Regions from separate parts of the Bacillus sp. D386 genome, predicted to be linked through region 2. Evidence: riboswitches for the same ligand, from Rfam matches in the RefSeq annotation. Region 2 holds a riboswitch; the other holds the start of a gene.
The links. Region 2 has a riboswitch for cyclic di-AMP ahead of FHY45_RS00975 (response regulator transcription factor). Riboswitches for the same ligand answer to the same signal wherever they lie in the genome.
Positions count from the first base shown of each region.

Region 1: it holds a riboswitch for cyclic di-AMP, as region 2 does, so the genes downstream of both, FHY45_RS06220 (response regulator transcription factor) here and FHY45_RS00975 (response regulator transcription factor) in region 2, are expected to answer to the same signal.

Region 1 is NZ_VEMV01000002.1:241,880-257,654, reverse strand. Features, by position in the region: gene FHY45_RS06250 (ABC transporter ATP-binding protein) at 1-655, opposite strand, end outside; gene FHY45_RS06245 (ABC transporter ATP-binding protein) at 652-2,382, opposite strand; gene FHY45_RS06240 (MarR family winged helix-turn-helix transcriptional regulator) at 2,397-2,843, opposite strand; gene FHY45_RS06235 (ABC transporter ATP-binding protein) at 3,154-4,914, shown strand; gene FHY45_RS06230 (aminopeptidase) at 5,069-6,295, opposite strand; gene FHY45_RS06225 (NCS2 family permease) at 6,429-7,730, opposite strand; cyclic di-AMP (ydaO/yuaA leader) riboswitch at 8,159-8,285, shown strand; gene FHY45_RS06220 (response regulator transcription factor) at 8,652-9,308, shown strand; gene FHY45_RS06215 (sensor histidine kinase) at 9,301-10,779, shown strand; gene FHY45_RS06210 (MFS transporter) at 11,009-12,232, opposite strand; gene FHY45_RS06205 (MarR family winged helix-turn-helix transcriptional regulator) at 12,243-12,662, opposite strand; gene FHY45_RS06200 (FMN-dependent NADH-azoreductase) at 12,843-13,463, shown strand; gene FHY45_RS06195 (EamA family transporter) at 13,586-14,446, opposite strand; gene FHY45_RS06190 (FAD-dependent oxidoreductase) at 14,703-15,775, opposite strand, start outside.
Region 2 is NZ_VEMV01000001.1:200,424-216,198, reverse strand. Features, by position in the region: gene FHY45_RS01025 (RrF2 family transcriptional regulator) at 249-701, opposite strand; gene hmpA (NO-inducible flavohemoprotein) at 868-2,079, shown strand; partial or broken gene FHY45_RS01015 (Na-translocating system protein MpsC family protein) at 3,268-3,726, opposite strand; gene FHY45_RS01005 (ABC transporter ATP-binding protein) at 4,011-5,864, opposite strand; gene FHY45_RS01000 (ABC transporter ATP-binding protein) at 5,861-7,591, opposite strand; gene FHY45_RS00995 (MarR family winged helix-turn-helix transcriptional regulator) at 7,606-8,052, opposite strand; gene FHY45_RS00990 (ABC transporter ATP-binding protein) at 8,363-10,123, shown strand; gene FHY45_RS00985 (aminopeptidase) at 10,278-11,504, opposite strand; gene FHY45_RS00980 (NCS2 family permease) at 11,638-12,939, opposite strand; cyclic di-AMP (ydaO/yuaA leader) riboswitch at 13,368-13,494, shown strand; gene FHY45_RS00975 (response regulator transcription factor) at 13,861-14,517, shown strand; gene FHY45_RS00970 (sensor histidine kinase) at 14,510-15,775, shown strand, end outside.

The sequences.
Region 1 (15,775 bases), on a different contig from region 2:
TGGCTACAAATACAGCGACTACTCCGCTTAAAGGTAATGTTAAAAGAAGAATTCCTGTCATAACCGGGCTGATCGACAGCATCATAATAATAACACCAATAATCGTTACTACACTGGTAATAAGCTGTGTTAAGCTTTGTTGTAAGGTAGTGCTGATATTATCAATATCATTCACAATCCGGCTTAAAGTTTCACCTGTAGTTGTTCCATCAAAATACTTTAAAGGCAGCCGAGATACCTTAGCTTCAGCTTCTTCTCTTAATGTAAATACCGTATTTTGAGCAACGCTTGCCATAATATATTGCTGGATAAAGGCGAAGATTGAGCTAAACAAATATAAGGCGCCGAGTAGGAAGAGAATTCGAATGATATACTCAAAATCGATGCCTGCGCCAGGAATACCTGACATTTTTTCCATAATGCCTTCAAATATTTTGGTTGTCGCTTTACCTAATACTTTTGGGCCGACAATGGTGAAAACCGTACTGAGGATTGCAGCCAGCAATACAGTTAAAAGGCGAAATTTATAAGGTGCTAAATAACGAATTAATCGTTTTAACGTACCCTTAAAATCTTTTGCTTTTTGTATCGGTGCTCCTGGACCACCTGGAGGACCAAATCCCGGATTTGATTGTCTTCTTGTCATTCTGCTCATGCAATCTCCTCCTCAGAAAGCTGTGACTTCACAATTTCTTGATAGGTATCACATGATTTTAGTAATTCTTCATGTGTACCAATTCCCATAACATTTCCTTCATCCAATACAATGATACGATCGGCATCCATAACCGTAGATACACGTTGGGCAACCAATAAAACCGTTCCTTCCGTGGTTTCACTTTTTAAAGCATTCCGCAGCTTAGCGTCCGTTTTGAAATCCAGTGCAGAAAAGCTGTCATCAAACATATAGATTTCCGGTTTTCGAACCAAGGCTCTCGCAATGGACAGACGTTGCTTTTGTCCTCCGGAAATATTTGTACCGCCCTGAGAAATAGGAGAGTCAAAGCCTTCCTTCATATTAGAAACAAAATCATAGGCTTGTGCGACTTTTGCAGCATGGATGACTTCCTCATCACTGGCATTCTCATTTCCGTAGAGGATATTTTCCTTTACGGTACCGGTGAATAAAACAGCTTTCTGAGGAACTAGACCAATTCGGTTACGTAAATCCACTAATTCCAGTTCCTTAATATTGATTCCATTAAGATAAATACTGCCTTCAGTCGGTTCATAAAAACGAGGAATCAGCTTTAATAATGTTGATTTCCCAGAACCAGTTCCGCCGATAATGGCTGTAACCTCACCAGGACCAGCGCTAAATGAAAGGCCTTTTAAGGCAGGTTCTTCGGCACCTGGATAGCTGAATGTAACATTCTTAAATTCCAGGTAGCCAGTTTTAGTTGGTTTAGCTTCATGTTTAATTGGCTCATCTTTAATAGTGGGCTTAATCGCCAATACTTCATTAATACGAGCTGCGGAAGCAGAAGCACGAGGAATCATGACAAACATCATGGAAAGCATAACCATGGAGAACATAATTTGCATGGCATATTGAATAAAGGCCATTAAATCACCGACCTGCATATCTCCATGATCAATCCTGATTGCACCAAACCAAACAACCGCAATGGTTGTATAGTTCATAATCAGCATCATGAGCGGCATAAGTGTAGCCATTAATTTATTCACTTTGATAGTAGTGTCTCTTAAGTCTTTGTTGGCCTTCTTAAAACGTTCCTTTTCAAAATTGATCCGATTAAAGGAACGAATGACACGGACACCAGTCAAATTTTCGCGAATGACACGGTTTACAGCATCCAATCTGCGTTGAACCAGTTTAAATAGAGGGACGCCTTTCCAGATGACAAAAAGAATAACGCCCACTAAGACCGGAATCGCAAGGATGATAACCCAGGATAGTTCGGGATCTTTTGAAAAGGCCATAATAATGCCACCAATAGCCATTAAAGGTGCCATTATCATCATTCTAAGGATCATGTTAAGGACCAATTGTACCTGTGTTATATCATTGGTTGTTCTTGTAATTAAGGAAGCAGTACCAACTTGTTCAAATTCATGAAGTGAAAAATTCTCAACATGGGAGAATACTCTGGAGCGAAGATTTTTGCCAAATGACATGGATACTTTGGCGCTGAAGTAACTTGCCGTAATAGAGCAAAGCGTACCAACTGCAGCAACCAAAAGCATAAATCCGCCAATTTTCCATATGTATGGTATGTTCTGATTAATGACACCTTTGTCGATGATGTCAGACATCAATGTGGGTAAGAATAATTCTGATAATGACTGTATAAATACCAATGCGAATATAAAAACAATCGGTAATTTATACGGTGCTAAATAGCGAAACAATTTCCTCAAAAATTAACAACTCCTTAATACTGATTTTCATTAAAAAACTCATACACTTTGGTTAATAATCGGGTGAGTTCCTTACTATCATCTAATCCGATATATTCCTCTAGAAGGGTAAAAGTTTGATGTAATTTAGCAAGTGCTGCATCTGCTACAGAATCTCCCTCACATGTTAATGTAACCAGTACCACCCTGCGATCATTTTTATCAATTCTGCGGGTAATTAGGTTATGCTGTTCCAGCTTATTTAAAATGGGGGTAACAGATGGCATTTTAACATTTAACTGCTTGCTGATCTCGGATACCTTAATCTCGGTAATATGTTGAGTTTTTTCTTTGATACATGTCAAAACTCTTATTTCACTTGGTTTATATCCTTTTATTGTTTTCTTTTCCCAATCCAATTTGTCAAACTGTGTAAAAGCCCTGATCAATTTTTCAACTGATCGGTCTTTGTTAACTGTCATACCTCCACCTCTAAAACAAAGTCTTCCTAATAGTTAAGTAACCAAATTAAAAGCAAATAAAATTATATTTATATAATATATACAAGTCAATATAGCTATACAGTTTCAGAAAGTGTAAAATATGACAAATTAAATACGATGGTTTTGTAGGTCTGTTAAATAAAAGAAATAGGAAATGAAAAAATGTATAATGTATAAAACATATTAAATTCAGCTTAAAATCCCAATGTTTTACATAATTAGGATTGTCTTTATATCAGTTCTTCGGTAACGTTATATATAGAAGCTAAACTCAGGAGGAAGAAAGTTTATGAAAGAAAGAAAACAGAAGGGGAGTTATAAACGCTTTTTTCGGTTATTGCATGCAACGAACCCTTCATATGGAAGACTTGGTTTTGCACTCGGTCTGAGTATTATTACTACCCTTATTGGGTTGCTCATTCCATTGTTAACAAAGGAATTGGTAGACGGCTTCAGTATGTCTTCATTATCTAAAAGTCAGATTCTCATAATTGTATTGGTGTTTATTGCTCAAGCTGGTTTAAGTGCATACGCGACCTATGCACTTGGATATAATGGTCAAAAAATCATTGCAGGCTTGAGGGATTTATTATGGAAAAAGTTGATTAAGCTGCCTGTATCGTACTCTGACAAATATGGTTCAGGGGAAATGATTAGCAGATTAACAAATGACACAATGGTCGTCAAAGAATTGATAACTACCCATTTAGTTGGGGCTATTACTGGAATGATTTCAGTTATTGGGTCTATAACGATATTATTTATCATGAACTGGAAATTAACCCTGTTAATATTTATTGTTTTCCCAATAGCAGCCATGATTTTAATACCAATTGGCCGAATTATGCTTAATATCTCGAAGGAGACCCAAGCTGAAACTGGTAGATTTACAGGGGTATTAAATCAGGTCCTACCTGAAATCCGCTTAGTCAAGGCATCCAATGCAGAAGAAATTGAATATAATAGGGGAATGTCAGGTGTAAACCGGTTGTTCGCTCTTGGTTTAAAAGAAGCGAAGACCCAGTCTCTTGTTTCACCAATTATCACATTAGTGCTAATGGCTGCTCTAGTAGGAATTATTGGGTATGGCGGTATGCAGGTAGCGAGCGGAATTATTACAGCAGGTTCGCTTGTAGCTTTTATTCTTTACATTTTTCAAATTATTATGCCTATGGGGCAAATTACGACATTTTTTACTCAATTGCAGCGTTCGATGGGAGCAACCATGAGAATAATTGAAATCCTGAATGAAAAAGAAGAGGATTTACTCAAAGGGAAAGAACTAGTAAAAGCAAATGTCGATATCGTTCTCGATGATTTATCATTTGGATATGCAGAGGAGTCTTTAATTCTTCGTCATTTAAATGCAAAGATTGAAGCGGGAAAAGTAACAGCGATTGTTGGACCAAGCGGTGGAGGGAAGACGACTCTGTTTAAATTGCTTGAACGCTTTTACGAACCAAGTGAGGGATCAATCAGGATAGGTGAAATTCCTATCGGTGAATACAATTTGCAATCGTGGCGGAAGCATATTGGGTATGTATCTCAAGAAAGCCCGCTGTTGGCAGGTACGATCCAGGATAATATATGTTATGGTTTGGAAAGGGAAGTCACCTCCGCTGAACTGGAGCAAGCAGCTGAAATGGCTCATGCACTTGAATTCATTCAGCAGCTTCCAGAAGGATTCCAAACGGATGTAGGGGAGAGGGGATTGAAGCTGTCAGGAGGACAGCGCCAACGAATTGCGATAGCAAGAGCGTTATTGAGAAATCCAAGTATTCTAATGCTAGACGAGGCCACATCAAGTTTAGACAGCCAGTCTGAACAAATCGTGCAGGCTGCATTAAATAAACTAATGGTAGGGAGGACGACAATCGTTATTGCCCATCGATTATCAACCGTCGTCAATGCCGATCAGTTGTTATTTATTGAAAAAGGTGAAATTACAGGTAGAGGAACACATGAAGAATTAATGCAAACTCACAAGCTCTACCATGAATTCGCAACACAGCAATTAAAAATTAATGAGAATTTAAAAGAGAAGGCATAAATTGCACAAAGCATAACAATTTTTTTTGATATTTAAGAATGAACAACTAGCTAAACGAAACCAAAACTCGCTTAGAAATATTTTACTAAGCGCGTTTTGGTTTTTTTAAAAGCAATTTTACTATTATTTAAGGGTTATAAACCTGTAAATAGAATCAAAACGCCCAATTCCCATTTCGGAATATGGCCTCACGTGTACCATCAGGCAATTCTCCATCAATGTCCATATCAGCTGAACCAATCATAAAGTCCTCATGCACTTGGCTGATATTTACCCCATACTTATGCAATTGTTCGATATTCATTTCTTCTCCACCTTCGAGGCAAAATGGATATCCAGCTCCAATGGCGAGGTGGTTAGAAGCATTTTCATCAAATAACGTATTATAGAATAAGATATTTGATTCAGAGATCGGTGAATGGTGAGGTACCAGCGCAATTTCACCCAGGTATTTAGCTCCTTCATCAACATTGATAAGATGATTTAAAATTTTATTTCCTTTTTTTGCCACGGCATTTACGATTCTTCCTTCTTCAAATGTTAACGTAAATTCATCAATTACATTGCCGCCATAAGCTAACGGTTTTGTGCTTGAAACCGTGCCATTTACTCCATTTTTTAAAGGAATCGTAAATACTTCTTCAGTAGGCATATTGGCTACGAATTCTTTGCCGGTTGAGTCTTTAGCTCCTGCTGCGCACCACTTATGTTTCTCGGAAAGTTCAATTCTTAAATCCGTACCAGGTGCTTTATAGTGTATGTATTTATATTTTTTGTTATTTAAATAATCAGCTTTACTGATTAATGTATCAAGATGCTCCTCCCATGCTTGGATAACATTTTCCTGATCAACACGGACTGAAGAAAAGATGGCATCCCAAAGTAAATCTAAGCTGTTTTCTTGTCCAGGGAATATTTTTTTGGACCAACCCTCACCTGCAGCAGCAACGACTGTCCAACTGATCTTATTGGACTGCATTGCTTCGCGTAAATTATTGAGAGCCTTACCTGCAGCCTTTTGAAAATTAGCGATCCGATTTGAGTCGATCCCATTCAGTAAGTCCGGATCTTGAGAGACAATCGTTATAAAAGTTGCACCTCTTTCAACCATTTCGTTTCTGGAGGCAGCCATCCATGAAGGAAATTCAGTAAATGCCTCGTCAGGTGCCAGCAAATATTTCGTTCGGTTAATTTCTTCATCACTCCATTCCACAAAAACCTGCTTTGCACCTGCTTCATAGGCTTTTTTAACAAGTTTACGTGTAAATGGTGCAGTTTCAATAGTGGATATGATGAATACAATTTGATCCTTTTGTACATTAGCAGCTTTCTTAACAGTCAAGTCAGCATAACGATCTAATTTTTCTTCAAAATTATTCATGGATTAATCCTCCCCATACAATATTATTTACTATAAAAGTATATCATCTAGATATCAGAAAATATCAAAAATTTATTTGGATAAAAATATAGAGCTGGATCTATAAGAAATCCAGCTCTATATAGCATTTTTATTAATGTCCTCCTAAGAAGACCAATTGAATAAGGAATAGTACACCAAAGATGTAAACAAGAGGTGGAACTTCTTTCGCTTTGCCACCAACTAATTTCAAGATTGGATAAATAATAAATCCAAATGCGATTCCAGTAGAGATACTTGAAGTTAAAGGCATCGCAAGGATAATAACAAATGCTGTAAAAGCTTCATCAAACTCAGACCATCTAATCTTTGATATACCTTCCATCATAAAGCACCCAACAATAATTAAAACAGGAGCTGTAATGGAAGCTAAGTTTGAGATGGCTCCAATAAATGGTGAGAAGAATAATGCTAAGCTGAACAATATAGCAACAACTACTGCTGTTAAACCAGTACGACCACCGGCAGCAACACCTGTACTTGATTCTACATATGCTGTTGAAGGACTTGTACCAAAAGCAGCACCAACAGTAGTAGCGATAGAATCACCAAGGAAAGCTTGCTTTGCCCTAGGAAACTTACCGTCTTTTAATAATCCGGCCTGTTCGGATACAGCCACCATTGTACCTGTTGTGTCAAAAATCGTTACGAGTAGGAATGAAAATACAACGGCGTATAAGCTGTTAGTGAATACACCACCGAGATCTAAATCAAAAAATGCTATTCCTTCTGGAAGTGAAGGGAGTAATTGCTTGGCTGTAATGTCCAGCATGCCTGTAAAATAGCCAATAATTGCTGTAATAATCATTCCAATAAACAAAGCACCAGGTACTTTTCTTACCATAAGAATAAGGGTAATGAATAAACCGGCAATTGTTAATAATGGAACAGGAGCAGTTAAATCACCTAAACCAACAAGATTGCTTTCGTTTGCGACAAAGATTTGTGCTTGTTTAAAACCAAGAAACGCTATGAATAAACCAATACCGGATGTAATTCCATATTTAATAGAAAGAGGGATGGAATTAATGATCTTTTCACGTAAATTACTAAAACTTAATAACATAAATAAAAGTCCGGCGATAAATACTGCGCCTAAAACCACTTGATAGCTAAGTCCTTGTGTCGCAACAACACTCGTAAAGTAAGCGTTTATTCCCATACCTGGCGCAACGGCGATTGGGTATTTTGCATACAAGCCCATAATTAAAGTACCAATTACTGCCGAGATAATGGTAGCAATAAATACCTGATTAAAGGGAATTCCTGAAGCGGAAAGGATTGCCGGGTTAACTATTACAATGTACACCATTGTAAAGAAAGTAGTTATACCAGCTAAAACTTCCGTTTTAACAGTAGACCCGTTTTGGCTAATTGAGAAAAATTTGTCTAACAATTCGTATACCTCCATCTATTCACCTTTAAAAAAGCGAACGTTTTTGACGACATTTAATATAATATTCGCTTTTAGGTTATTTTTCAACCACAAATTAATAATTATATTAATTATTTGCAATAACTACTTATAATATGAGGATTAAAGAGAGGCTTTATCCTAGTTATGAGGTTGATATTTAAAACATTATCATACTAAAACTGATTGTTAGTATTAGAAGTCATTATGAATAGTGCTTCAACATTTCAGGACTTTGATTTGTAAATGGTTGATGTTACTTTTGTGACTTCTGTATAGGTTGAAATACAAAGTAGACTGTGACCAAAAAACAAAAAGAAATTTATGTGAATAAATTAAAAATATACAAAAATTAGTAGATGAAAATATTTACATTTTTCATATCGGGAGTATTATTATCAAAGTTTCTAATTTCTAAATCGCTTAAGCATAATTGCGCGGGGGACCCATTGTGTTCTGGGGTGAATCCATTATGGTAGGGCTACTCAGTAGGCACGAATCCGACAGCTAACTCCTCAGCGTTTTATGAGAAGGAAGGTGGAACTTGTGAGACGAAACTAATATAACGTCTGCAGGTCTATTTATTGATGGCTTGCAGGCGTTTTTTGTTGATCAAGCTATTAATTTATTAATTTCTTAATAATAAAAGCGGGTGAGCAGAGTGGTTTCATCAATAAAACGTATACTCATTGGTCGTACTTTAAAGTCAATATAAACACAGAGTGATTTCCGCTATTAATGGAATCACTCTTTTTTTGCTTAAACTACACATCCCTTTAGATTTAATAGTTATATGAAATAATGATGGCATTTTTATGCATAAAAATACAAGTAAGTATTTACCTCAAAAAATTATGGTGATATAATTTATTTACTTTTTTAAAGAGGGTGATTCCCATTAGAATGTTAATTTTAGAAGATGAGCCTGTTGCGAGAAAAGTACTAAGGAAAAGGCTTGAATTACAAGGATATACAGTAGATGATTTTGACGATCCAGAGGATGCAATTATAGCTTGTGATAAAGTGAAATACGATTTATTAATTTTTGATATTACCATTCATGGTGCAATTATTGATGGTTTGGAAGCTGCTTCTATTATAAGGAAAAAACATAATATTCCCTTTGTCCTCGTTACCGGAGCAGATTCGTCAGATGCAAGATTGCGAGGATTACAGGAAGGTGCGCTTTTGTATTTTACAAAGCCTTTCAGCTACAAAGAACTTGTCCTTAACATAAAAAATATTATGGAAAGTACAGCAGTAAAAAATAATTCGTATTATATACATAGAGGATTAAAAATTGAGCCTCTTCGTGGTACGATTACGAAAGAAGATGGCAGTGTTGAAACGCTATCGAAAATTCCAATGCAGGTGTATACGTATTTATTAGAACATAAAAATCAAGTTGTCAGTAAACAAGAATTATGGGAAAAAATATGGACTGAGCATGGGGATATGAGTGATGACATTATTAATACAACGATAAATCGGATTAGACGAAAGATAGGTAAGAATAGCATTAATACGATTAAAAATGTTGGATATGAAATCAATGACTAAAAATTGGCTTACTGTTAAACGGTTTACCATTTTATCCAATATTCTCATGTTCTTGATATTTACAGGCATAGTCTTACTGCAAAATATTAATCGGGTAAACGATTATGCAAAACATCGAATCAATGAAGTATTGCCGAACTTCTATTTGGTTGAAACTCATTTAGCTGAATACGGTTTACAGGAAGACTTTCTAAATGATAAATTCGGTAAGCTACCTGGTGCTTATGAGTATATGATGATTTTGGATAATGACTCAAGTTATCAAAATATTGCTTATAACCAAACATCAAAGAATATCAATATTTATGAAGGAAAAGATAAAAAATATTTACCAATAATTAAGTGGTTATTAGGTCAGAGTCGAGAAGACATCTATGTAAAAGATGGTTTAAGTGATAAAAAAATTAAGGTTGAGTTTTATGAAGTTAATGGATCTGTAATAGCTGAAATTGAGCATGCCATTCATACGGAAGCATTCAATGGTCAGTTATATACGAAAATAAATCTCTCGGTTCTGCTTATTGAAGATTTTAAAGAAATACTCATCACGAATGGTTATTTATATTTGATTATATTCATTTTTTTCTTTTTGTTTCAGGCCTTATTATTTGAAACTATTTTTAAACCTTTATCGAAGATGACCAATCATTATAAGCTGAAAAACAAGTTTAATATTACACCCCATTTTATGAATGACTATATGTTAAGGGAAATGGAAGAGTTAAACAATGTTACCAATAGTAGTGTTGAAAAAATGCTCGCTGTAACCGACGAGACGCATGCTTTCCTAGAAGAGATTGTCCATGAGGTTCGGAATCCTGCTCATAATATTAAGAATACCATTGAATATTTGGAGGACCTGATTGATAACGAAACTCATCCTGAGATTAAAGAAGGATTGTTTCATATTAAAAACCAATCTAGTAATATAGATTCGTTATTAACAGGTATTAAATTATCGCATGAACTTTATTATTTAGGAGGAAATCCTCCCGATAGCTGGATAGAACCAAAAGGTTGTATTGAACCATTAATGGCTGCCTATATGAGGAATTACCCCTCCTACACATTTATTTTTAATGATAATGTAAGTAAAACCACCAAAATCTGGATTGATGAGTATTCATTTGAATTAGTCATGCAGAATTTATTGAGCAATGCAGTGAAATATTCTACAAAGGAATCAACCATTTTTGTGGGAATTAGAGAGAATAAGCTTGATAATACTATTAATATTGACGTAACCAACACTGGCTCATCTATCCATTATTCTAATATCAATAAGATCTTTGATAAGTATGTACGTCTAAGTATGGCTAAGCAGATAACGTCTGGATCGGGTATTGGGTTATGGATTGTTAAAAGGGTTTCTGAAATTTATGATGTGAATATTGATGTAAATAGTACAAATCAATCAGCAACCTTTTCGCTGAAGTTCAAGCATATTAAACAGGAAAATATTGAAGAATAGCGCAGGGAAGAGTGGGGCAACAATTTAATGCATGCCTCACTCTTTTTTACATTACTGAATATTTCTTGGAGAATACGTTTTATTACTTGAAGTTTTAGCTGCTTTAGAGCATTTATCATAGCGGTTAAAATAGAATGAGAATGCTATTATGCTGAATGAAAATCGAATTAATAGAAAAAAGCGGAATATCCAAAATCGGACATTCCGCTTTTTTTCCTTAATGGTGATTTTAATTTGATTTTGTTTCCTCTAGCTTTGTTAATTTATTGCGCATCTCTAAAGAATCCTTTTTTCCATGCATAAAATAATAGACTACGATTAATGCCAATACGAGAATCGACATGATTAGATAGAGATTTCGATAGCCTGTGAAAGGAATAATCATTCCAAGTACATATGGGCCAATTCCGAAGCCTACATCCAAAAAGATAAAAAAGGTTGCTGTTGCTAAACCGATTCGGTGAGGAGGAGTCACTTTTACGGCAATAGCCTGAGTTGTAGATTGGATATTCCCAAAACCGAGTCCAATAATTGCGCCGGCTAAAAGCAAAATAAATCCGTTATTAGCATAGCTTAATAGAAGAAGTCCAAGGGCAAATACAAGTAAGCAGGGATACATAATAATATTAGATCCTTTTAAGTCTAACAAGCGGCCAGTAAAAGGTCTTGACACTAAAACCGCTGCTGCATAAACGACAAAAAAGAAACTTGCTGCTTCAACTAATTGAATCTCTTCTGAATAGAAAGTAATAAATGATAAGACGCTTGAATAGCATAGGGCTCCCAGCATCATAACGATAGCAATGGGGATAGCCTTTGGTTCAATAAAACTGGAAAGCTTAACTCTATTGTTTTCTGATTCAACAGAAGTGTGAGATTGTTCATTTTGTATTTTTAATAGAAAGGCAGTTAAAAAGCTAACAGCTCCCAATGCTATACAAAAGCTGAAAATGACTTCAAATGTTGTATGCTGTTTTAAATAAATACCTAAAAAAGGACCAATCGCAGTAGCAAGAGTGGCACTAAGGCTAAAATATCCAACGCCTTCACCACGTCGTTCTGCTGGTATGATTTGCGCTACAATGGTACCGGTAGCCGTACTTGCAATTCCTAATCCGATTCCATGTAATAAGCGGTTAACCATCAAAAAAGACAAGCTATTAATCCCAAAATATAAAATAGTTGTTAATGTAAAAACGATAAGTCCGAATAATAATATTCTTTTTCTGCCGTATTTATCGATAATTCTACCTGTCAGAAGTCGGCCAATAAGTGCTCCAATAATAAAAATTCCGGTAACCAGTCCTGCTTCACTCGTTGAAGCACTAAATTGTTCAACAGCATAGACCGAAATTGACACCATTAATAAATAAAAAACAAGTGTTAATAAAAAATTAATGGTGGATACAATGATAAAATCTTTTGTCCATAATTTTGCTCGTTCCGTTTGCATAGTTATCTCCTTACTCATTAAAATTTTGCTTAATCCTTTCTAGGATATTTAGGAATTGTTCTTGTTCATCTGTCGTAATACCTATTAACTTTCCAATCTGAAATTCATCAATCTCACTTCTTACAACTTTATATTGTTTCTCTCCTTTAGCAGTCAGTTGAATATTTTTCTTCCTTTTATCTGAGCTTGAAAATGACTGAATATACCCTTGCTGCTCGAGGCTGTTGACTGTGCGGGTTATCGCTGGCTTTTCGATACTTTGATATTTAGATATCTCAACAAGGGTATGTGGCCCATAATTAAAAAGGATATACATAATTGTCCATTGTGGTCTGTTCAAAGCATATCTACCTAGAATTTCATTTAACTGGTCAATATAAGGTTTATGCACCATAGACAACTCGTGAAATAACTGTTGATATCTTTTCATTTTACCTCCTTATAAATTAGTTACTTTAGTTAACTAATCCAATTTTTTTATTATGGCAGAGAAGAGGAGAAGATGTCCAGTCTTTTTATAATGGTAAAAGATAGGCATATTATTTTGCTTTGAATTCAAACTATATTAAAATAAATTTACAAATCATATATCGTACATGGAGGTATACATATGACTAAAGTTTTATTTGTTAAAGTAAACGATCGACCGGCAGACCAAGCTGTTTCTGTTCAAATGTACAATGCATTTTTACATGCATATAAAGAAGCAAATCCAACTGATCAAATTACAGAGCTGGATTTATTCCAAGTAGAACTCCCTTACTATGGAAATGCGGCGATTACCGCTCTTTATAAAAACAATCAAGGAATCGAATTAACAGAAGAAGAAACTAAATATGTTAATTTAGCAAATCAATATATCGATCAATTCTTATCCATGGATAAAATTGTTTTTGCCTTCCCTCTTTGGAATTCAACTGTTCCTGCGCCATTAATTACGTATATTTCGTATTTGGCTCAAGCCGGAAAAATGTTTAAGTATACTGCTGAAGGTCCGATAGGATATGCAGCTGATAAAAAGGTAGCACTATTGTCTGCAAGAGGTTCTGATTACTCAGCTATACCAGGAGCGGAAATGGCAGTTAATTTAGTTAAATCTGCTATTAGCCTTTGGGGAATTACTAACCCAGAAGTTATGGTTATTGAAGGACATAATCAATACCCAGACCGTACGGTTGAAATTGTTGCAGAAGGGCTTGAGAAAACCGCTAAACTTGCTGCCCGCTTCTAATTAAGAAACATCAATACTATATCGTTGGATTTACCATTAATATAGAAAACAATAAAAACAGTGGGATTCGATTAAGAATTCCCACTGTTTTTATATATAAAGGACGATAAATGACGCGTTTGTTAAAAAATAAGCAGAATAGTACCAATTGTAATCGCAATACCACCAATAATCGTATTTTTATTAGGTTTTTCTTTTAAAATAATAAAGCTTAATACCATTGTAATGACTACGCTGAATTTATCGATGGGAGCTACGATGGATACCTGTCCGATTTGAATGGCAGCAAAGTAGCACAACCAAGATAAGCCAGTTGCGATACCCGATAGGATTAAAAAGAGATAGGACCTATTAGATATCGTTTTAAGATCTTTTTGCGTCCTTTGGAAAAATACAATGCTCCAGGCAAAAATTAAGATCACTACAGTACGAATGAAGGTGGCAACATTTGAATCAACATCCTCGATACCGATTTTCGCCAATATACTGGTTAGTGCTGCAAAAACGGCTGATAAGACAGCTAGGAAAATATACGACTGAAGATAGCCTTCTTTCTTCTTTTTTTCTCTCTTACCGATAAGAATAAAAGTACCAATCGTAATAACGACCCCTCCTGCAATCACTAACGGAGTCAACGGCTCCTGAAGGATGATAAAGGATAAAATAATTGTAATTATGACGCTTGATTTATCAATAGGAACTACTTTTGATACATCACCAATTTGTATGGCCTTAAAAAAACATAGCCACGATAGGCCAGTGGTTATACCTGATAAGATAATGAAAATCCATGCCTTAGGATGGATAGTATACAGCTCATCCCATTGCCCGGTTATTCGAACAACGGCATAAGCCATAATTAGGACTACAAACGTTCGAATCGCAGTGGCCAAATTTGAATTCACATTATTAATCCCGATTTTTGCTAATATTGACGTTAATGCTGCAAATAAAGCAGCCAGTAAAGCTAACAGTATGCTCATGAAAATCCTCGCTTATTTATGTACTTAGAATCGGTTTGTTCCTCTGGTTTTTTCTAACTTTAACTATAACTCAATTCCATTTAAAAAGGTATTTGGTTTCATATAAGTTTAAATACTTGATTCTTGAGTTGTATTTACATGAAGAAAAAATACACTCCTTATGTCACATAGATTATCTACCCGGCATAAAAAGTGTATTTTAGTTTTAGGATTCAAAGGATATATAGTAGGGATATGGGAATCTCATTTCAAGCTGTTAATTCAAACGTTCCAACGGTTTAACTGCTGGGCCTTCGATGACTTCCCCGTTAGGTGCAAAGCGGGATCCATGACATGGGCAATCCCAGGAACGTTCTCCATTATTCCATTTCACTTCACACCCCATATGGGTACAGGTAGTATCTACTACACAAACGTTACCTGTATGGTCGCGATAGGCACCGGCTCTTTTACCATTAAAGGTAACGATACTGCCTTCATCGGGTTTAAGTTCATCTGGACTGATATCTTTATCAGCAAGTTTTCCTTTAATTAATTCTTTTGCTACATTTATATTTTCTTTTATGAATTTACCGGCAGATTGTATATGTGTTTCTGAACGAGTGGGGGTAAACAGATCAAAATATGGATTTTCTTTTCCACGTACTAAATCACTTAAAATTAGAGCAGCGACAGCTCCGTTCGACATTCCCCATTTCCCAAAACCAGTTGCAACAAAAATATGATCCTTCATAGAAGAATATGGACCAATATAAGGGACATAATCCAATGTTTCTAAATCCTGTGCTGACCATCTGTATGGAAGGTCATTAACTGTGTAATACTTTTCGGCAAAATCCTTTAGTGCTTCATAATGCTTAAATGGATTTTCGCTTTGACCGGTTTTATGACTTTCTCCTCCAAATAATACCAGGGTTTTATCCCCGTCTTTTGTATGGCGGATTGAGCGGGTAGGCTGCTCGGCGCTAATGTACATTCCATCTGGTAGGTCTTCCTTGATTTCAGCGGCAACAATGTAAGAGCGTTTCGGGCTCAGGCGAGAGAAGTACAGTCCCTGCATATCATAGAATGGATAGTGGGAAGCAATCACAACTTTATTGCAATAAATGGTATGTCCATTCTTCACTTTAACTTGAACAGGTCCTTTATCGTCATCTTCAATAGCTTCTACTGGCGATTGTTCAAATACTTGTCCGCCTTTTTTTATAATCAGGTTTAAAATATGGCCTAAGTATTTAACTGGATGAAATTGTGCTTGATTAGGCATAATAATGGCATTTTTGATTGGATAAGGCAAAGGCAGGTGTTCGACAAGTTTACCTGGAATGC
Region 2 (15,775 bases):
GTTTTCAAGTTATTTCCCAGCCTCGTTTTTTTATTTGCTTATCTATAATACTCTCACAGCGAACGATTATGATTATTGGAATTTAGATGATAGAAGAATGAAGATTTAATATAGGACGGTTCTCTTCAACGATTTAATGTGGTACGTAAATATAATTTGTCTAAAAAGGCAGTGCAACAGGCCATAAATGACTGCCGCACTGCCTTTTAAATAGATTTGTATCATAAATGTTATTTCTAAAGTGGATTTTACGAATCATTGTTTACTTCGGAATAAGCTCCTAGAAATTGAGCTAACACTTCTTTGTTTTGAGATATATCTGCGAGTGTATAGCCATCTAATACGTTTAAAAAAGCATACAATGCTTTATTTAAAATACCTCTCAACGTACAAACAGGAGAGATGGGACATGTATTATGATCAGAAAAACACTCAACTATGTTAAAATCTTCTTCAGTTTTTCTTACTAAACCCCCGATATTGATTTCATGAGGTTTCATTGCCAGTCTCATGCCGCCATTACGCCCACGTATTGTTTCTATATAACCTAACTTGCCCAGCTGGTATATAATTTTCATTAAATGATTTTTGGATATGCCATAGGCATCAGCAATTTCTTTTATATTTACTAATCGATCGGGATGACTTGCCAAGTACATAAGCACCCTGATGGAATAGTCACTGAAATTTGTTAATCGCATAGTCACGCCCCGCTTCAGATTATCTACTCATCTTTAATACTACCATACATAAATAGGCTTCCAAAGAAAGTTCACAGAAAAGATGTATCTGAAATATTGCTTTTACTTTCCAATAGAGTAAAATTAAAGATGTATTTCAAATACATCTTTAAAAGGGGATTTTTATATGTTGTCTACTCAAACAATCGAAATTGTGAAATCAACTGCACCAATATTGGAAACAAGGGGTAAGGAAATAACTACGGTATTTTATAAAACGATGTTTGAAGCACATCCTGAGCTTTTGAATATTTTTAATCATGCAAATCAAAAAAGAGGCAGACAGCAGACTGCATTAGCAAATACGGTAACAGCTGCGGCCTATTATATCGATCAATTGGAAGTGCTTCTGCCGGTTGTAAAACAAATTGCACATAAACACCGTAGTTTAATGATTAAACCTGAGCATTATCCGATTGTAGGAAAATATTTATTGTTGGCTATTAAAAAAGTATTAGGTGATGCGGCTACAGATGATATTTTAAAAGCGTGGGAAGAGGCCTATGGGGCAATCGCTGATATCTTCATAGGGGTTGAACGTGAAATGTATGAAGAAGCGGAAAATAAGGTTGGTGGTTGGAGAGACTATCGAGAATTTGAAGTCATAAAGAAAGTGAGGGAAAGTGACGGTATTACTTCCTTCTATTTAAAACCAACCGATGGGCTGGCAATACCCGAATTTGAACCGGGCCAATATATAACTGTTCGGGTTCAAATTCCAGGAGAACAGTTTATGATGAATCGCCAATATAGCTTAACGAATGTATCCAATGGTGAATACTATCGAATTTCTGTAAAAAGTGAAAGTATGCATGACAATCCTGATGGTAAAGTATCTAATTACCTGCATAAGGAAGTTTGTACGGGTGATATAGTACAACTAACGGTACCAGCGGGAGATTTTACTTTAGAAGAGGACACCGAGCCAATTACCTTTATAGCTGCCGGAGTAGGGATAACGCCATTTATTAGTATGTTGAATACACTTTATAAACAGGAATCATTAAGAAAAATTACTTTGATACACGCGTTTAAAAACAGGAAGCTTCAAGCATTTGCTGATGAGCTCTCCATGTTAAACAGGCAAATGCATGATATGACAATCAACTTTTATAATGAAGAAGCTGATGTAATCGAGGAGAATTATAAAATAGGCAGAATCAATGAAGAGGTATTGAGGCAATTAGATCAGAATGGAATTTTCTATGTTTGTGGGCCAGTCGAATTTATGCAAGGTGTCATTCAAATGCTTTATAAACTAGGCGTACCGCAAGAAAAAGTACGGTTTGAATTTTTTGGACCTTCCATGAAAATCGAAACAGTAACAGAAAAAGTGTGAAAAAAACATGCTGGGAAGTTTATTCCTGGCATATTTTTTATAAATTCCTCGTCTGTTAAACTCTTTGTTGTGAAAATCAGCAGAGAATATGTTTTGTCTCCGTAACTCACCATGATTTTATTATTCTATAACGATCCCAAACATTACTAAAAGTGTGCGCTGAATTGATTGGTTTAATAGATTAAAAGAGGGGAGGATGGTAAAGGAATATACAGAGATAAAGATTATAAAAAACAATAAGAAGAATTCCTCAAGCACCTTTAGTGCGTTTGTTGATCAGGTATTAATTACCGTCATTTGTTTAGTGAAAGACATTCAAATGAAGTGCCTAAGGATTAATCTAATACTTCTTGCCTTAAATCGGTATGTTCAGAGACACAACTATCTCAGCTGGTTAACCCTAAATGATTAATCTGCAGCTGTACACAAAAACCAGGTTTCTTTTAGTCTATATGTACATTTCATATGTTTGCATTGACATTTCATAAAGGTAGCTGATTGAATGGCTAGATAGTCAGTATACTTAATAAAAGGATCACCCGATAAAATCAGTCTCTATTCATATCGGTTAATAATTTGGTGTCGTGTATAATATGTACCGTAGCGAAACAAGAATTTCAATTGTAATTGACTCTCATTGATACAGAAATAATAAACAGTGTTAGTCGAATTTGACTCTTTTTTATAATTAATTGATAAAGAGCTTGCAACATTTTCTATATAATGTTCCATTTCCATCCGTTTAATTATGTGGCTGCCTAATAATTTCTGTTTCTTAAACGAATCTAATCTGTCTAATAGTTCCTTCTTTATTAGTATACAATCTTCCATATTTATAGGTAATCATCCCCTGTTTTTTTGAATTTATTCATAAAAAAAGCCAGAAAAGGACAAATTTATTAATCCTTTCCTGACTTATGTATGGTTCTATGCCCACTCATTGCTATCAGTTATTTTATTAAGATGTTACAGATAACTTTATCGCAGATGGGGGTTATTGTCAATCAACCAATCAACTTTGCAAAATGAAAATAATATAGCTAGTATCTTTCTCGAAATTCCAAAAAGTAAATTTATCGATTATTTTGGTGTTTAAATAGTTCTCGAAGTTTCTTTTATGCTCTATTATCAAACGTTTCTCCAAATCCCGCTTCGCGATCGTTAATTGTTCAGTAAAGCCGAACTTGATCAATTCCTTTTCGTCGGAACCATTATACCTTTTCGGACAATCATCAGCTGCCGCTTATTGAGCATAGTTGAATAGATTTCCACTGGTTCTTTTTGAGCAAGCTTGGTAACCTTCGCTAATTCTCGTTCGACTTTCTCTCTATTTCTATAATCACTGATGCTCGTTGCTGTTTTTGATAGCGTAATAATAAACATGCCAGTCGAAGTTTGCAAATTCCAATCATAAAAGAATTCATCAACTTTTGTTCCTAATGCTGCTTCAATATAGGAGGTGATGTCTTTGATTATGGTTTCCATGAGAAGGTCCCGGTTCTTTTGCACGTAAACTTCACCATCTTAATTAGCCAATAAGGATTTCTCCATAGGGGAAAGGAAATCGGCAAGATGCACAGCAAGAGTAGGAGACGATAACGTACAAATAACGTGGCTGGGGCCCCGTCCGAAGGTTTCTCTTAGCATTCTTCCTATATAACTGCTAATGTCTTTTTCGGCTTTTGTTATTTCCATATCATACACCTCAGGCTTTGTGACTTTCTTATCATTTATCCCTAAGTAATTTTTTTGAAACATCAGACAAAGACTTATTACAGGGGATTTTAGTCTGAATTAAAAGATTAAAGTCAACGAAAACATCTAGAAACGATTAGGACATGAGAGGGGTGATTGGTCAAACTTTGGCGCTGCGGAAATAATATTTAATATTATCAAATGTGCCGGGAAGTTTTCTTCCCGGCACATTTGTTTTATACGGCTTCATCTGCAAACTGGCTGTTATAAAGATCCGCATAGAAACCATTTTGTCTCAGCAACTCATCATGAGTACCTTGTTCAATGACGGTTCCTTTATTCATTACTAGAATTAAATCTGCATCTTTAATCGTGGATAAACGGTGAGCGATCACAAAGCTTGTACGATTTTCCATTAAGCGATTCATCGCTTTCTGAATAAAGATTTCAGTTCTTGTATCAACACTGCTTGTTGCTTCATCCAAGATTAGAATAGAAGGGTTTGCTAAAATGGCACGAGCTATTGTAAGCAATTGTTTTTGACCCTGTGATATATTGGATGCTTCTTCATTTAATTCAGTTTCATATCCTTCTGGCAATGTACGAATAAAATGATCGGCATGAGCTGCTTGGGCTGCTTCAATAATTTCTTCACGAGTGGCACCTTCACGACCATAGCCAATATTATCTGCAATGGTACCATTAAAGAGCCATGTATCCTGAAGAACCATACCGAATAATCCATGGAGATCTCCGCGTTTCATTTCTTTAATATCGACACCATCAATTTTTATGCTTCCGCCATTTAATTCATAAAAACGCATTAACAGGTTAATCATTGTTGTTTTACCTGCACCGGTCGGACCTACTATGGCTACTTTTTGCCCTGGTTTGACATCAAGATTCATATCTTCAATCAATAGCTGATCCTGCTTATATCCGAATGCAACATGATCAAAAACCACATGTCCTTTTGGATGAGAAATCATTTGTGGATTCGTTGTTTCTGCTTCCTCCTCCTCCTCATCTAGCAGTTCAAATACACGTTCTGCAGAAGCAACAGTAGATTGAATAATGTTAGCGATATTCGCCGTTTGAGTAATCGGTTGTGTGAATTGGCGTGCATATTGTATAAAAGCCTGTATATCACCAACTGTTATTCTTCCGTTTGTAACAAAAATACCGCCAACTACACATATGAGTACATATCCGATGTTTCCGATAAATTGCATGAAGGGCATAATTACACCTGAAATAAACTGTGCTTTCCAGGATGATTCGTATAATTTTTCATTTATTGCCTCAAACTCTTCCAAAGCTTTTTCCTCTTGGCCAAAGGCTTTCACGACCTCATGTCCAGTATAGATTTCTTCAACATGGCCACTTAAATTTCCAAGTGATTTTTGTTGGCCAGCAAAGTAGGTTTGAGATTTTTTGGCTACAAATACAGCGACTACTCCGCTTAAAGGTAATGTTAAAAGAAGAATTCCTGTCATAACCGGGCTGATCGACAGCATCATAATAATAACACCAATAATCGTTACTACACTGGTAATAAGCTGTGTTAAGCTTTGTTGTAAGGTAGTGCTGATATTATCAATATCATTCACAATCCGGCTTAAAGTTTCACCTGTAGTTGTTCCATCAAAATACTTTAAAGGCAGCCGAGATACCTTAGCTTCAGCTTCTTCTCTTAATGTAAATACCGTATTTTGAGCAACGCTTGCCATAATATATTGCTGGATAAAGGCGAAGATTGAGCTAAACAAATATAAGGCGCCGAGTAGGAAGAGAATTCGAATGATATACTCAAAATCGATGCCTGCGCCAGGAATACCTGACATTTTTTCCATAATGCCTTCAAATATTTTGGTTGTCGCTTTACCTAATACTTTTGGGCCGACAATGGTGAAAACCGTACTGAGGATTGCAGCCAGCAATACAGTTAAAAGGCGAAATTTATAAGGTGCTAAATAACGAATTAATCGTTTTAACGTACCCTTAAAATCTTTTGCTTTTTGTATCGGTGCTCCTGGACCACCTGGAGGACCAAATCCCGGATTTGATTGTCTTCTTGTCATTCTGCTCATGCAATCTCCTCCTCAGAAAGCTGTGACTTCACAATTTCTTGATAGGTATCACATGATTTTAGTAATTCTTCATGTGTACCAATTCCCATAACATTTCCTTCATCCAATACAATGATACGATCGGCATCCATAACCGTAGATACACGTTGGGCAACCAATAAAACCGTTCCTTCCGTGGTTTCACTTTTTAAAGCATTCCGCAGCTTAGCGTCCGTTTTGAAATCCAGTGCAGAAAAGCTGTCATCAAACATATAGATTTCCGGTTTTCGAACCAAGGCTCTCGCAATGGACAGACGTTGCTTTTGTCCTCCGGAAATATTTGTACCGCCCTGAGAAATAGGAGAGTCAAAGCCTTCCTTCATATTAGAAACAAAATCATAGGCTTGTGCGACTTTTGCAGCATGGATGACTTCCTCATCACTGGCATTCTCATTTCCGTAGAGGATATTTTCCTTTACGGTACCGGTGAATAAAACAGCTTTCTGAGGAACTAGACCAATTCGGTTACGTAAATCCACTAATTCCAGTTCCTTAATATTGATTCCATTAAGATAAATACTGCCTTCAGTCGGTTCATAAAAACGAGGAATCAGCTTTAATAATGTTGATTTCCCAGAACCAGTTCCGCCGATAATGGCTGTAACCTCACCAGGACCAGCGCTAAATGAAAGGCCTTTTAAGGCAGGTTCTTCGGCACCTGGATAGCTGAATGTAACATTCTTAAATTCCAGGTAGCCAGTTTTAGTTGGTTTAGCTTCATGTTTAATTGGCTCATCTTTAATAGTGGGCTTAATCGCCAATACTTCATTAATACGAGCTGCGGAAGCAGAAGCACGAGGAATCATGACAAACATCATGGAAAGCATAACCATGGAGAACATAATTTGCATGGCATATTGAATAAAGGCCATTAAATCACCGACCTGCATATCTCCATGATCAATCCTGATTGCACCAAACCAAACAACCGCAATGGTTGTATAGTTCATAATCAGCATCATGAGCGGCATAAGTGTAGCCATTAATTTATTCACTTTGATAGTAGTGTCTCTTAAGTCTTTGTTGGCCTTCTTAAAACGTTCCTTTTCAAAATTGATCCGATTAAAGGAACGAATGACACGGACACCAGTCAAATTTTCGCGAATGACACGGTTTACAGCATCCAATCTGCGTTGAACCAGTTTAAATAGAGGGACGCCTTTCCAGATGACAAAAAGAATAACGCCCACTAAGACCGGAATCGCAAGGATGATAACCCAGGATAGTTCGGGATCTTTTGAAAAGGCCATAATAATGCCACCAATAGCCATTAAAGGTGCCATTATCATCATTCTAAGGATCATGTTAAGGACCAATTGTACCTGTGTTATATCATTGGTTGTTCTTGTAATTAAGGAAGCAGTACCAACTTGTTCAAATTCATGAAGTGAAAAATTCTCAACATGGGAGAATACTCTGGAGCGAAGATTTTTGCCAAATGACATGGATACTTTGGCGCTGAAGTAACTTGCCGTAATAGAGCAAAGCGTACCAACTGCAGCAACCAAAAGCATAAATCCGCCAATTTTCCATATGTATGGTATGTTCTGATTAATGACACCTTTGTCGATGATGTCAGACATCAATGTGGGTAAGAATAATTCTGATAATGACTGTATAAATACCAATGCGAATATAAAAACAATCGGTAATTTATACGGTGCTAAATAGCGAAACAATTTCCTCAAAAATTAACAACTCCTTAATACTGATTTTCATTAAAAAACTCATACACTTTGGTTAATAATCGGGTGAGTTCCTTACTATCATCTAATCCGATATATTCCTCTAGAAGGGTAAAAGTTTGATGTAATTTAGCAAGTGCTGCATCTGCTACAGAATCTCCCTCACATGTTAATGTAACCAGTACCACCCTGCGATCATTTTTATCAATTCTGCGGGTAATTAGGTTATGCTGTTCCAGCTTATTTAAAATGGGGGTAACAGATGGCATTTTAACATTTAACTGCTTGCTGATCTCGGATACCTTAATCTCGGTAATATGTTGAGTTTTTTCTTTGATACATGTCAAAACTCTTATTTCACTTGGTTTATATCCTTTTATTGTTTTCTTTTCCCAATCCAATTTGTCAAACTGTGTAAAAGCCCTGATCAATTTTTCAACTGATCGGTCTTTGTTAACTGTCATACCTCCACCTCTAAAACAAAGTCTTCCTAATAGTTAAGTAACCAAATTAAAAGCAAATAAAATTATATTTATATAATATATACAAGTCAATATAGCTATACAGTTTCAGAAAGTGTAAAATATGACAAATTAAATACGATGGTTTTGTAGGTCTGTTAAATAAAAGAAATAGGAAATGAAAAAATGTATAATGTATAAAACATATTAAATTCAGCTTAAAATCCCAATGTTTTACATAATTAGGATTGTCTTTATATCAGTTCTTCGGTAACGTTATATATAGAAGCTAAACTCAGGAGGAAGAAAGTTTATGAAAGAAAGAAAACAGAAGGGGAGTTATAAACGCTTTTTTCGGTTATTGCATGCAACGAACCCTTCATATGGAAGACTTGGTTTTGCACTCGGTCTGAGTATTATTACTACCCTTATTGGGTTGCTCATTCCATTGTTAACAAAGGAATTGGTAGACGGCTTCAGTATGTCTTCATTATCTAAAAGTCAGATTCTCATAATTGTATTGGTGTTTATTGCTCAAGCTGGTTTAAGTGCATACGCGACCTATGCACTTGGATATAATGGTCAAAAAATCATTGCAGGCTTGAGGGATTTATTATGGAAAAAGTTGATTAAGCTGCCTGTATCGTACTCTGACAAATATGGTTCAGGGGAAATGATTAGCAGATTAACAAATGACACAATGGTCGTCAAAGAATTGATAACTACCCATTTAGTTGGGGCTATTACTGGAATGATTTCAGTTATTGGGTCTATAACGATATTATTTATCATGAACTGGAAATTAACCCTGTTAATATTTATTGTTTTCCCAATAGCAGCCATGATTTTAATACCAATTGGCCGAATTATGCTTAATATCTCGAAGGAGACCCAAGCTGAAACTGGTAGATTTACAGGGGTATTAAATCAGGTCCTACCTGAAATCCGCTTAGTCAAGGCATCCAATGCAGAAGAAATTGAATATAATAGGGGAATGTCAGGTGTAAACCGGTTGTTCGCTCTTGGTTTAAAAGAAGCGAAGACCCAGTCTCTTGTTTCACCAATTATCACATTAGTGCTAATGGCTGCTCTAGTAGGAATTATTGGGTATGGCGGTATGCAGGTAGCGAGCGGAATTATTACAGCAGGTTCGCTTGTAGCTTTTATTCTTTACATTTTTCAAATTATTATGCCTATGGGGCAAATTACGACATTTTTTACTCAATTGCAGCGTTCGATGGGAGCAACCATGAGAATAATTGAAATCCTGAATGAAAAAGAAGAGGATTTACTCAAAGGGAAAGAACTAGTAAAAGCAAATGTCGATATCGTTCTCGATGATTTATCATTTGGATATGCAGAGGAGTCTTTAATTCTTCGTCATTTAAATGCAAAGATTGAAGCGGGAAAAGTAACAGCGATTGTTGGACCAAGCGGTGGAGGGAAGACGACTCTGTTTAAATTGCTTGAACGCTTTTACGAACCAAGTGAGGGATCAATCAGGATAGGTGAAATTCCTATCGGTGAATACAATTTGCAATCGTGGCGGAAGCATATTGGGTATGTATCTCAAGAAAGCCCGCTGTTGGCAGGTACGATCCAGGATAATATATGTTATGGTTTGGAAAGGGAAGTCACCTCCGCTGAACTGGAGCAAGCAGCTGAAATGGCTCATGCACTTGAATTCATTCAGCAGCTTCCAGAAGGATTCCAAACGGATGTAGGGGAGAGGGGATTGAAGCTGTCAGGAGGACAGCGCCAACGAATTGCGATAGCAAGAGCGTTATTGAGAAATCCAAGTATTCTAATGCTAGACGAGGCCACATCAAGTTTAGACAGCCAGTCTGAACAAATCGTGCAGGCTGCATTAAATAAACTAATGGTAGGGAGGACGACAATCGTTATTGCCCATCGATTATCAACCGTCGTCAATGCCGATCAGTTGTTATTTATTGAAAAAGGTGAAATTACAGGTAGAGGAACACATGAAGAATTAATGCAAACTCACAAGCTCTACCATGAATTCGCAACACAGCAATTAAAAATTAATGAGAATTTAAAAGAGAAGGCATAAATTGCACAAAGCATAACAATTTTTTTTGATATTTAAGAATGAACAACTAGCTAAACGAAACCAAAACTCGCTTAGAAATATTTTACTAAGCGCGTTTTGGTTTTTTTAAAAGCAATTTTACTATTATTTAAGGGTTATAAACCTGTAAATAGAATCAAAACGCCCAATTCCCATTTCGGAATATGGCCTCACGTGTACCATCAGGCAATTCTCCATCAATGTCCATATCAGCTGAACCAATCATAAAGTCCTCATGCACTTGGCTGATATTTACCCCATACTTATGCAATTGTTCGATATTCATTTCTTCTCCACCTTCGAGGCAAAATGGATATCCAGCTCCAATGGCGAGGTGGTTAGAAGCATTTTCATCAAATAACGTATTATAGAATAAGATATTTGATTCAGAGATCGGTGAATGGTGAGGTACCAGCGCAATTTCACCCAGGTATTTAGCTCCTTCATCAACATTGATAAGATGATTTAAAATTTTATTTCCTTTTTTTGCCACGGCATTTACGATTCTTCCTTCTTCAAATGTTAACGTAAATTCATCAATTACATTGCCGCCATAAGCTAACGGTTTTGTGCTTGAAACCGTGCCATTTACTCCATTTTTTAAAGGAATCGTAAATACTTCTTCAGTAGGCATATTGGCTACGAATTCTTTGCCGGTTGAGTCTTTAGCTCCTGCTGCGCACCACTTATGTTTCTCGGAAAGTTCAATTCTTAAATCCGTACCAGGTGCTTTATAGTGTATGTATTTATATTTTTTGTTATTTAAATAATCAGCTTTACTGATTAATGTATCAAGATGCTCCTCCCATGCTTGGATAACATTTTCCTGATCAACACGGACTGAAGAAAAGATGGCATCCCAAAGTAAATCTAAGCTGTTTTCTTGTCCAGGGAATATTTTTTTGGACCAACCCTCACCTGCAGCAGCAACGACTGTCCAACTGATCTTATTGGACTGCATTGCTTCGCGTAAATTATTGAGAGCCTTACCTGCAGCCTTTTGAAAATTAGCGATCCGATTTGAGTCGATCCCATTCAGTAAGTCCGGATCTTGAGAGACAATCGTTATAAAAGTTGCACCTCTTTCAACCATTTCGTTTCTGGAGGCAGCCATCCATGAAGGAAATTCAGTAAATGCCTCGTCAGGTGCCAGCAAATATTTCGTTCGGTTAATTTCTTCATCACTCCATTCCACAAAAACCTGCTTTGCACCTGCTTCATAGGCTTTTTTAACAAGTTTACGTGTAAATGGTGCAGTTTCAATAGTGGATATGATGAATACAATTTGATCCTTTTGTACATTAGCAGCTTTCTTAACAGTCAAGTCAGCATAACGATCTAATTTTTCTTCAAAATTATTCATGGATTAATCCTCCCCATACAATATTATTTACTATAAAAGTATATCATCTAGATATCAGAAAATATCAAAAATTTATTTGGATAAAAATATAGAGCTGGATCTATAAGAAATCCAGCTCTATATAGCATTTTTATTAATGTCCTCCTAAGAAGACCAATTGAATAAGGAATAGTACACCAAAGATGTAAACAAGAGGTGGAACTTCTTTCGCTTTGCCACCAACTAATTTCAAGATTGGATAAATAATAAATCCAAATGCGATTCCAGTAGAGATACTTGAAGTTAAAGGCATCGCAAGGATAATAACAAATGCTGTAAAAGCTTCATCAAACTCAGACCATCTAATCTTTGATATACCTTCCATCATAAAGCACCCAACAATAATTAAAACAGGAGCTGTAATGGAAGCTAAGTTTGAGATGGCTCCAATAAATGGTGAGAAGAATAATGCTAAGCTGAACAATATAGCAACAACTACTGCTGTTAAACCAGTACGACCACCGGCAGCAACACCTGTACTTGATTCTACATATGCTGTTGAAGGACTTGTACCAAAAGCAGCACCAACAGTAGTAGCGATAGAATCACCAAGGAAAGCTTGCTTTGCCCTAGGAAACTTACCGTCTTTTAATAATCCGGCCTGTTCGGATACAGCCACCATTGTACCTGTTGTGTCAAAAATCGTTACGAGTAGGAATGAAAATACAACGGCGTATAAGCTGTTAGTGAATACACCACCGAGATCTAAATCAAAAAATGCTATTCCTTCTGGAAGTGAAGGGAGTAATTGCTTGGCTGTAATGTCCAGCATGCCTGTAAAATAGCCAATAATTGCTGTAATAATCATTCCAATAAACAAAGCACCAGGTACTTTTCTTACCATAAGAATAAGGGTAATGAATAAACCGGCAATTGTTAATAATGGAACAGGAGCAGTTAAATCACCTAAACCAACAAGATTGCTTTCGTTTGCGACAAAGATTTGTGCTTGTTTAAAACCAAGAAACGCTATGAATAAACCAATACCGGATGTAATTCCATATTTAATAGAAAGAGGGATGGAATTAATGATCTTTTCACGTAAATTACTAAAACTTAATAACATAAATAAAAGTCCGGCGATAAATACTGCGCCTAAAACCACTTGATAGCTAAGTCCTTGTGTCGCAACAACACTCGTAAAGTAAGCGTTTATTCCCATACCTGGCGCAACGGCGATTGGGTATTTTGCATACAAGCCCATAATTAAAGTACCAATTACTGCCGAGATAATGGTAGCAATAAATACCTGATTAAAGGGAATTCCTGAAGCGGAAAGGATTGCCGGGTTAACTATTACAATGTACACCATTGTAAAGAAAGTAGTTATACCAGCTAAAACTTCCGTTTTAACAGTAGACCCGTTTTGGCTAATTGAGAAAAATTTGTCTAACAATTCGTATACCTCCATCTATTCACCTTTAAAAAAGCGAACGTTTTTGACGACATTTAATATAATATTCGCTTTTAGGTTATTTTTCAACCACAAATTAATAATTATATTAATTATTTGCAATAACTACTTATAATATGAGGATTAAAGAGAGGCTTTATCCTAGTTATGAGGTTGATATTTAAAACATTATCATACTAAAACTGATTGTTAGTATTAGAAGTCATTATGAATAGTGCTTCAACATTTCAGGACTTTGATTTGTAAATGGTTGATGTTACTTTTGTGACTTCTGTATAGGTTGAAATACAAAGTAGACTGTGACCAAAAAACAAAAAGAAATTTATGTGAATAAATTAAAAATATACAAAAATTAGTAGATGAAAATATTTACATTTTTCATATCGGGAGTATTATTATCAAAGTTTCTAATTTCTAAATCGCTTAAGCATAATTGCGCGGGGGACCCATTGTGTTCTGGGGTGAATCCATTATGGTAGGGCTACTCAGTAGGCACGAATCCGACAGCTAACTCCTCAGCGTTTTATGAGAAGGAAGGTGGAACTTGTGAGACGAAACTAATATAACGTCTGCAGGTCTATTTATTGATGGCTTGCAGGCGTTTTTTGTTGATCAAGCTATTAATTTATTAATTTCTTAATAATAAAAGCGGGTGAGCAGAGTGGTTTCATCAATAAAACGTATACTCATTGGTCGTACTTTAAAGTCAATATAAACACAGAGTGATTTCCGCTATTAATGGAATCACTCTTTTTTTGCTTAAACTACACATCCCTTTAGATTTAATAGTTATATGAAATAATGATGGCATTTTTATGCATAAAAATACAAGTAAGTATTTACCTCAAAAAATTATGGTGATATAATTTATTTACTTTTTTAAAGAGGGTGATTCCCATTAGAATGTTAATTTTAGAAGATGAGCCTGTTGCGAGAAAAGTACTAAGGAAAAGGCTTGAATTACAAGGATATACAGTAGATGATTTTGACGATCCAGAGGATGCAATTATAGCTTGTGATAAAGTGAAATACGATTTATTAATTTTTGATATTACCATTCATGGTGCAATTATTGATGGTTTGGAAGCTGCTTCTATTATAAGGAAAAAACATAATATTCCCTTTGTCCTCGTTACCGGAGCAGATTCGTCAGATGCAAGATTGCGAGGATTACAGGAAGGTGCGCTTTTGTATTTTACAAAGCCTTTCAGCTACAAAGAACTTGTCCTTAACATAAAAAATATTATGGAAAGTACAGCAGTAAAAAATAATTCGTATTATATACATAGAGGATTAAAAATTGAGCCTCTTCGTGGTACGATTACGAAAGAAGATGGCAGTGTTGAAACGCTATCGAAAATTCCAATGCAGGTGTATACGTATTTATTAGAACATAAAAATCAAGTTGTCAGTAAACAAGAATTATGGGAAAAAATATGGACTGAGCATGGGGATATGAGTGATGACATTATTAATACAACGATAAATCGGATTAGACGAAAGATAGGTAAGAATAGCATTAATACGATTAAAAATGTTGGATATGAAATCAATGACTAAAAATTGGCTTACTGTTAAACGGTTTACCATTTTATCCAATATTCTCATGTTCTTGATATTTACAGGCATAGTCTTACTGCAAAATATTAATCGGGTAAACGATTATGCAAAACATCGAATCAATGAAGTATTGCCGAACTTCTATTTGGTTGAAACTCATTTAGCTGAATACGGTTTACAGGAAGACTTTCTAAATGATAAATTCGGTAAGCTACCTGGTGCTTATGAGTATATGATGATTTTGGATAATGACTCAAGTTATCAAAATATTGCTTATAACCAAACATCAAAGAATATCAATATTTATGAAGGAAAAGATAAAAAATATTTACCAATAATTAAGTGGTTATTAGGTCAGAGTCGAGAAGACATCTATGTAAAAGATGGTTTAAGTGATAAAAAAATTAAGGTTGAGTTTTATGAAGTTAATGGATCTGTAATAGCTGAAATTGAGCATGCCATTCATACGGAAGCATTCAATGGTCAGTTATATACGAAAATAAATCTCTCGGTTCTGCTTATTGAAGATTTTAAAGAAATACTCATCACGAATGGTTATTTATATTTGATTATATTCATTTTTTTCTTTTTGTTTCAGGCCTTATTATTTGAAACTATTTTTAAACCTTTATCGAAGATGACCAATCATTATAAGCTGAAAAACAAGTTTAATATTACACCCCATTTTATGAATGACTATATGTTAAGGGAAATGGAAGAGTTAAACAATGTTACCAATAGTAGTGTTGAAAAAATGCTCGCTGTAACCGACGAGACGCATGCTTTCCTAGAAGAGATTGTCCATGAGGTTCGGAATCCTGCTCATAATATTAAGAATACCATTGAATATTTGGAGGACCTGATTGATAACGAAACTCATCCTGAGATTAAAGAAGGATTGTTTCATATTAAAAACCAATCTAGTAATATAGATTCGTTATTAACAGGTATTAAATTATCGCATGAACTTTATTATTTAGGAGGAAATCCTCCCGATAGCTGGATAGAACCAAAAGGTTGTATTGAACCATTAATGGCTGCCTATATGAGGAATTACCCCTCCTACACATTTATTTTTAATGATAATGTAAGTAAAACCACCAAAATCTGGATTGATGAGTATTCATTTGAATTAGTCATGCAGAATTTATTGAGCAATGCAGTGAAATATTCTACAAAGGAATCAACCATTTTTGTGGGAATTAGAGAGAATAAGCTTGATAATACTATTAATATTGACGTAACCAACACTGGCTCA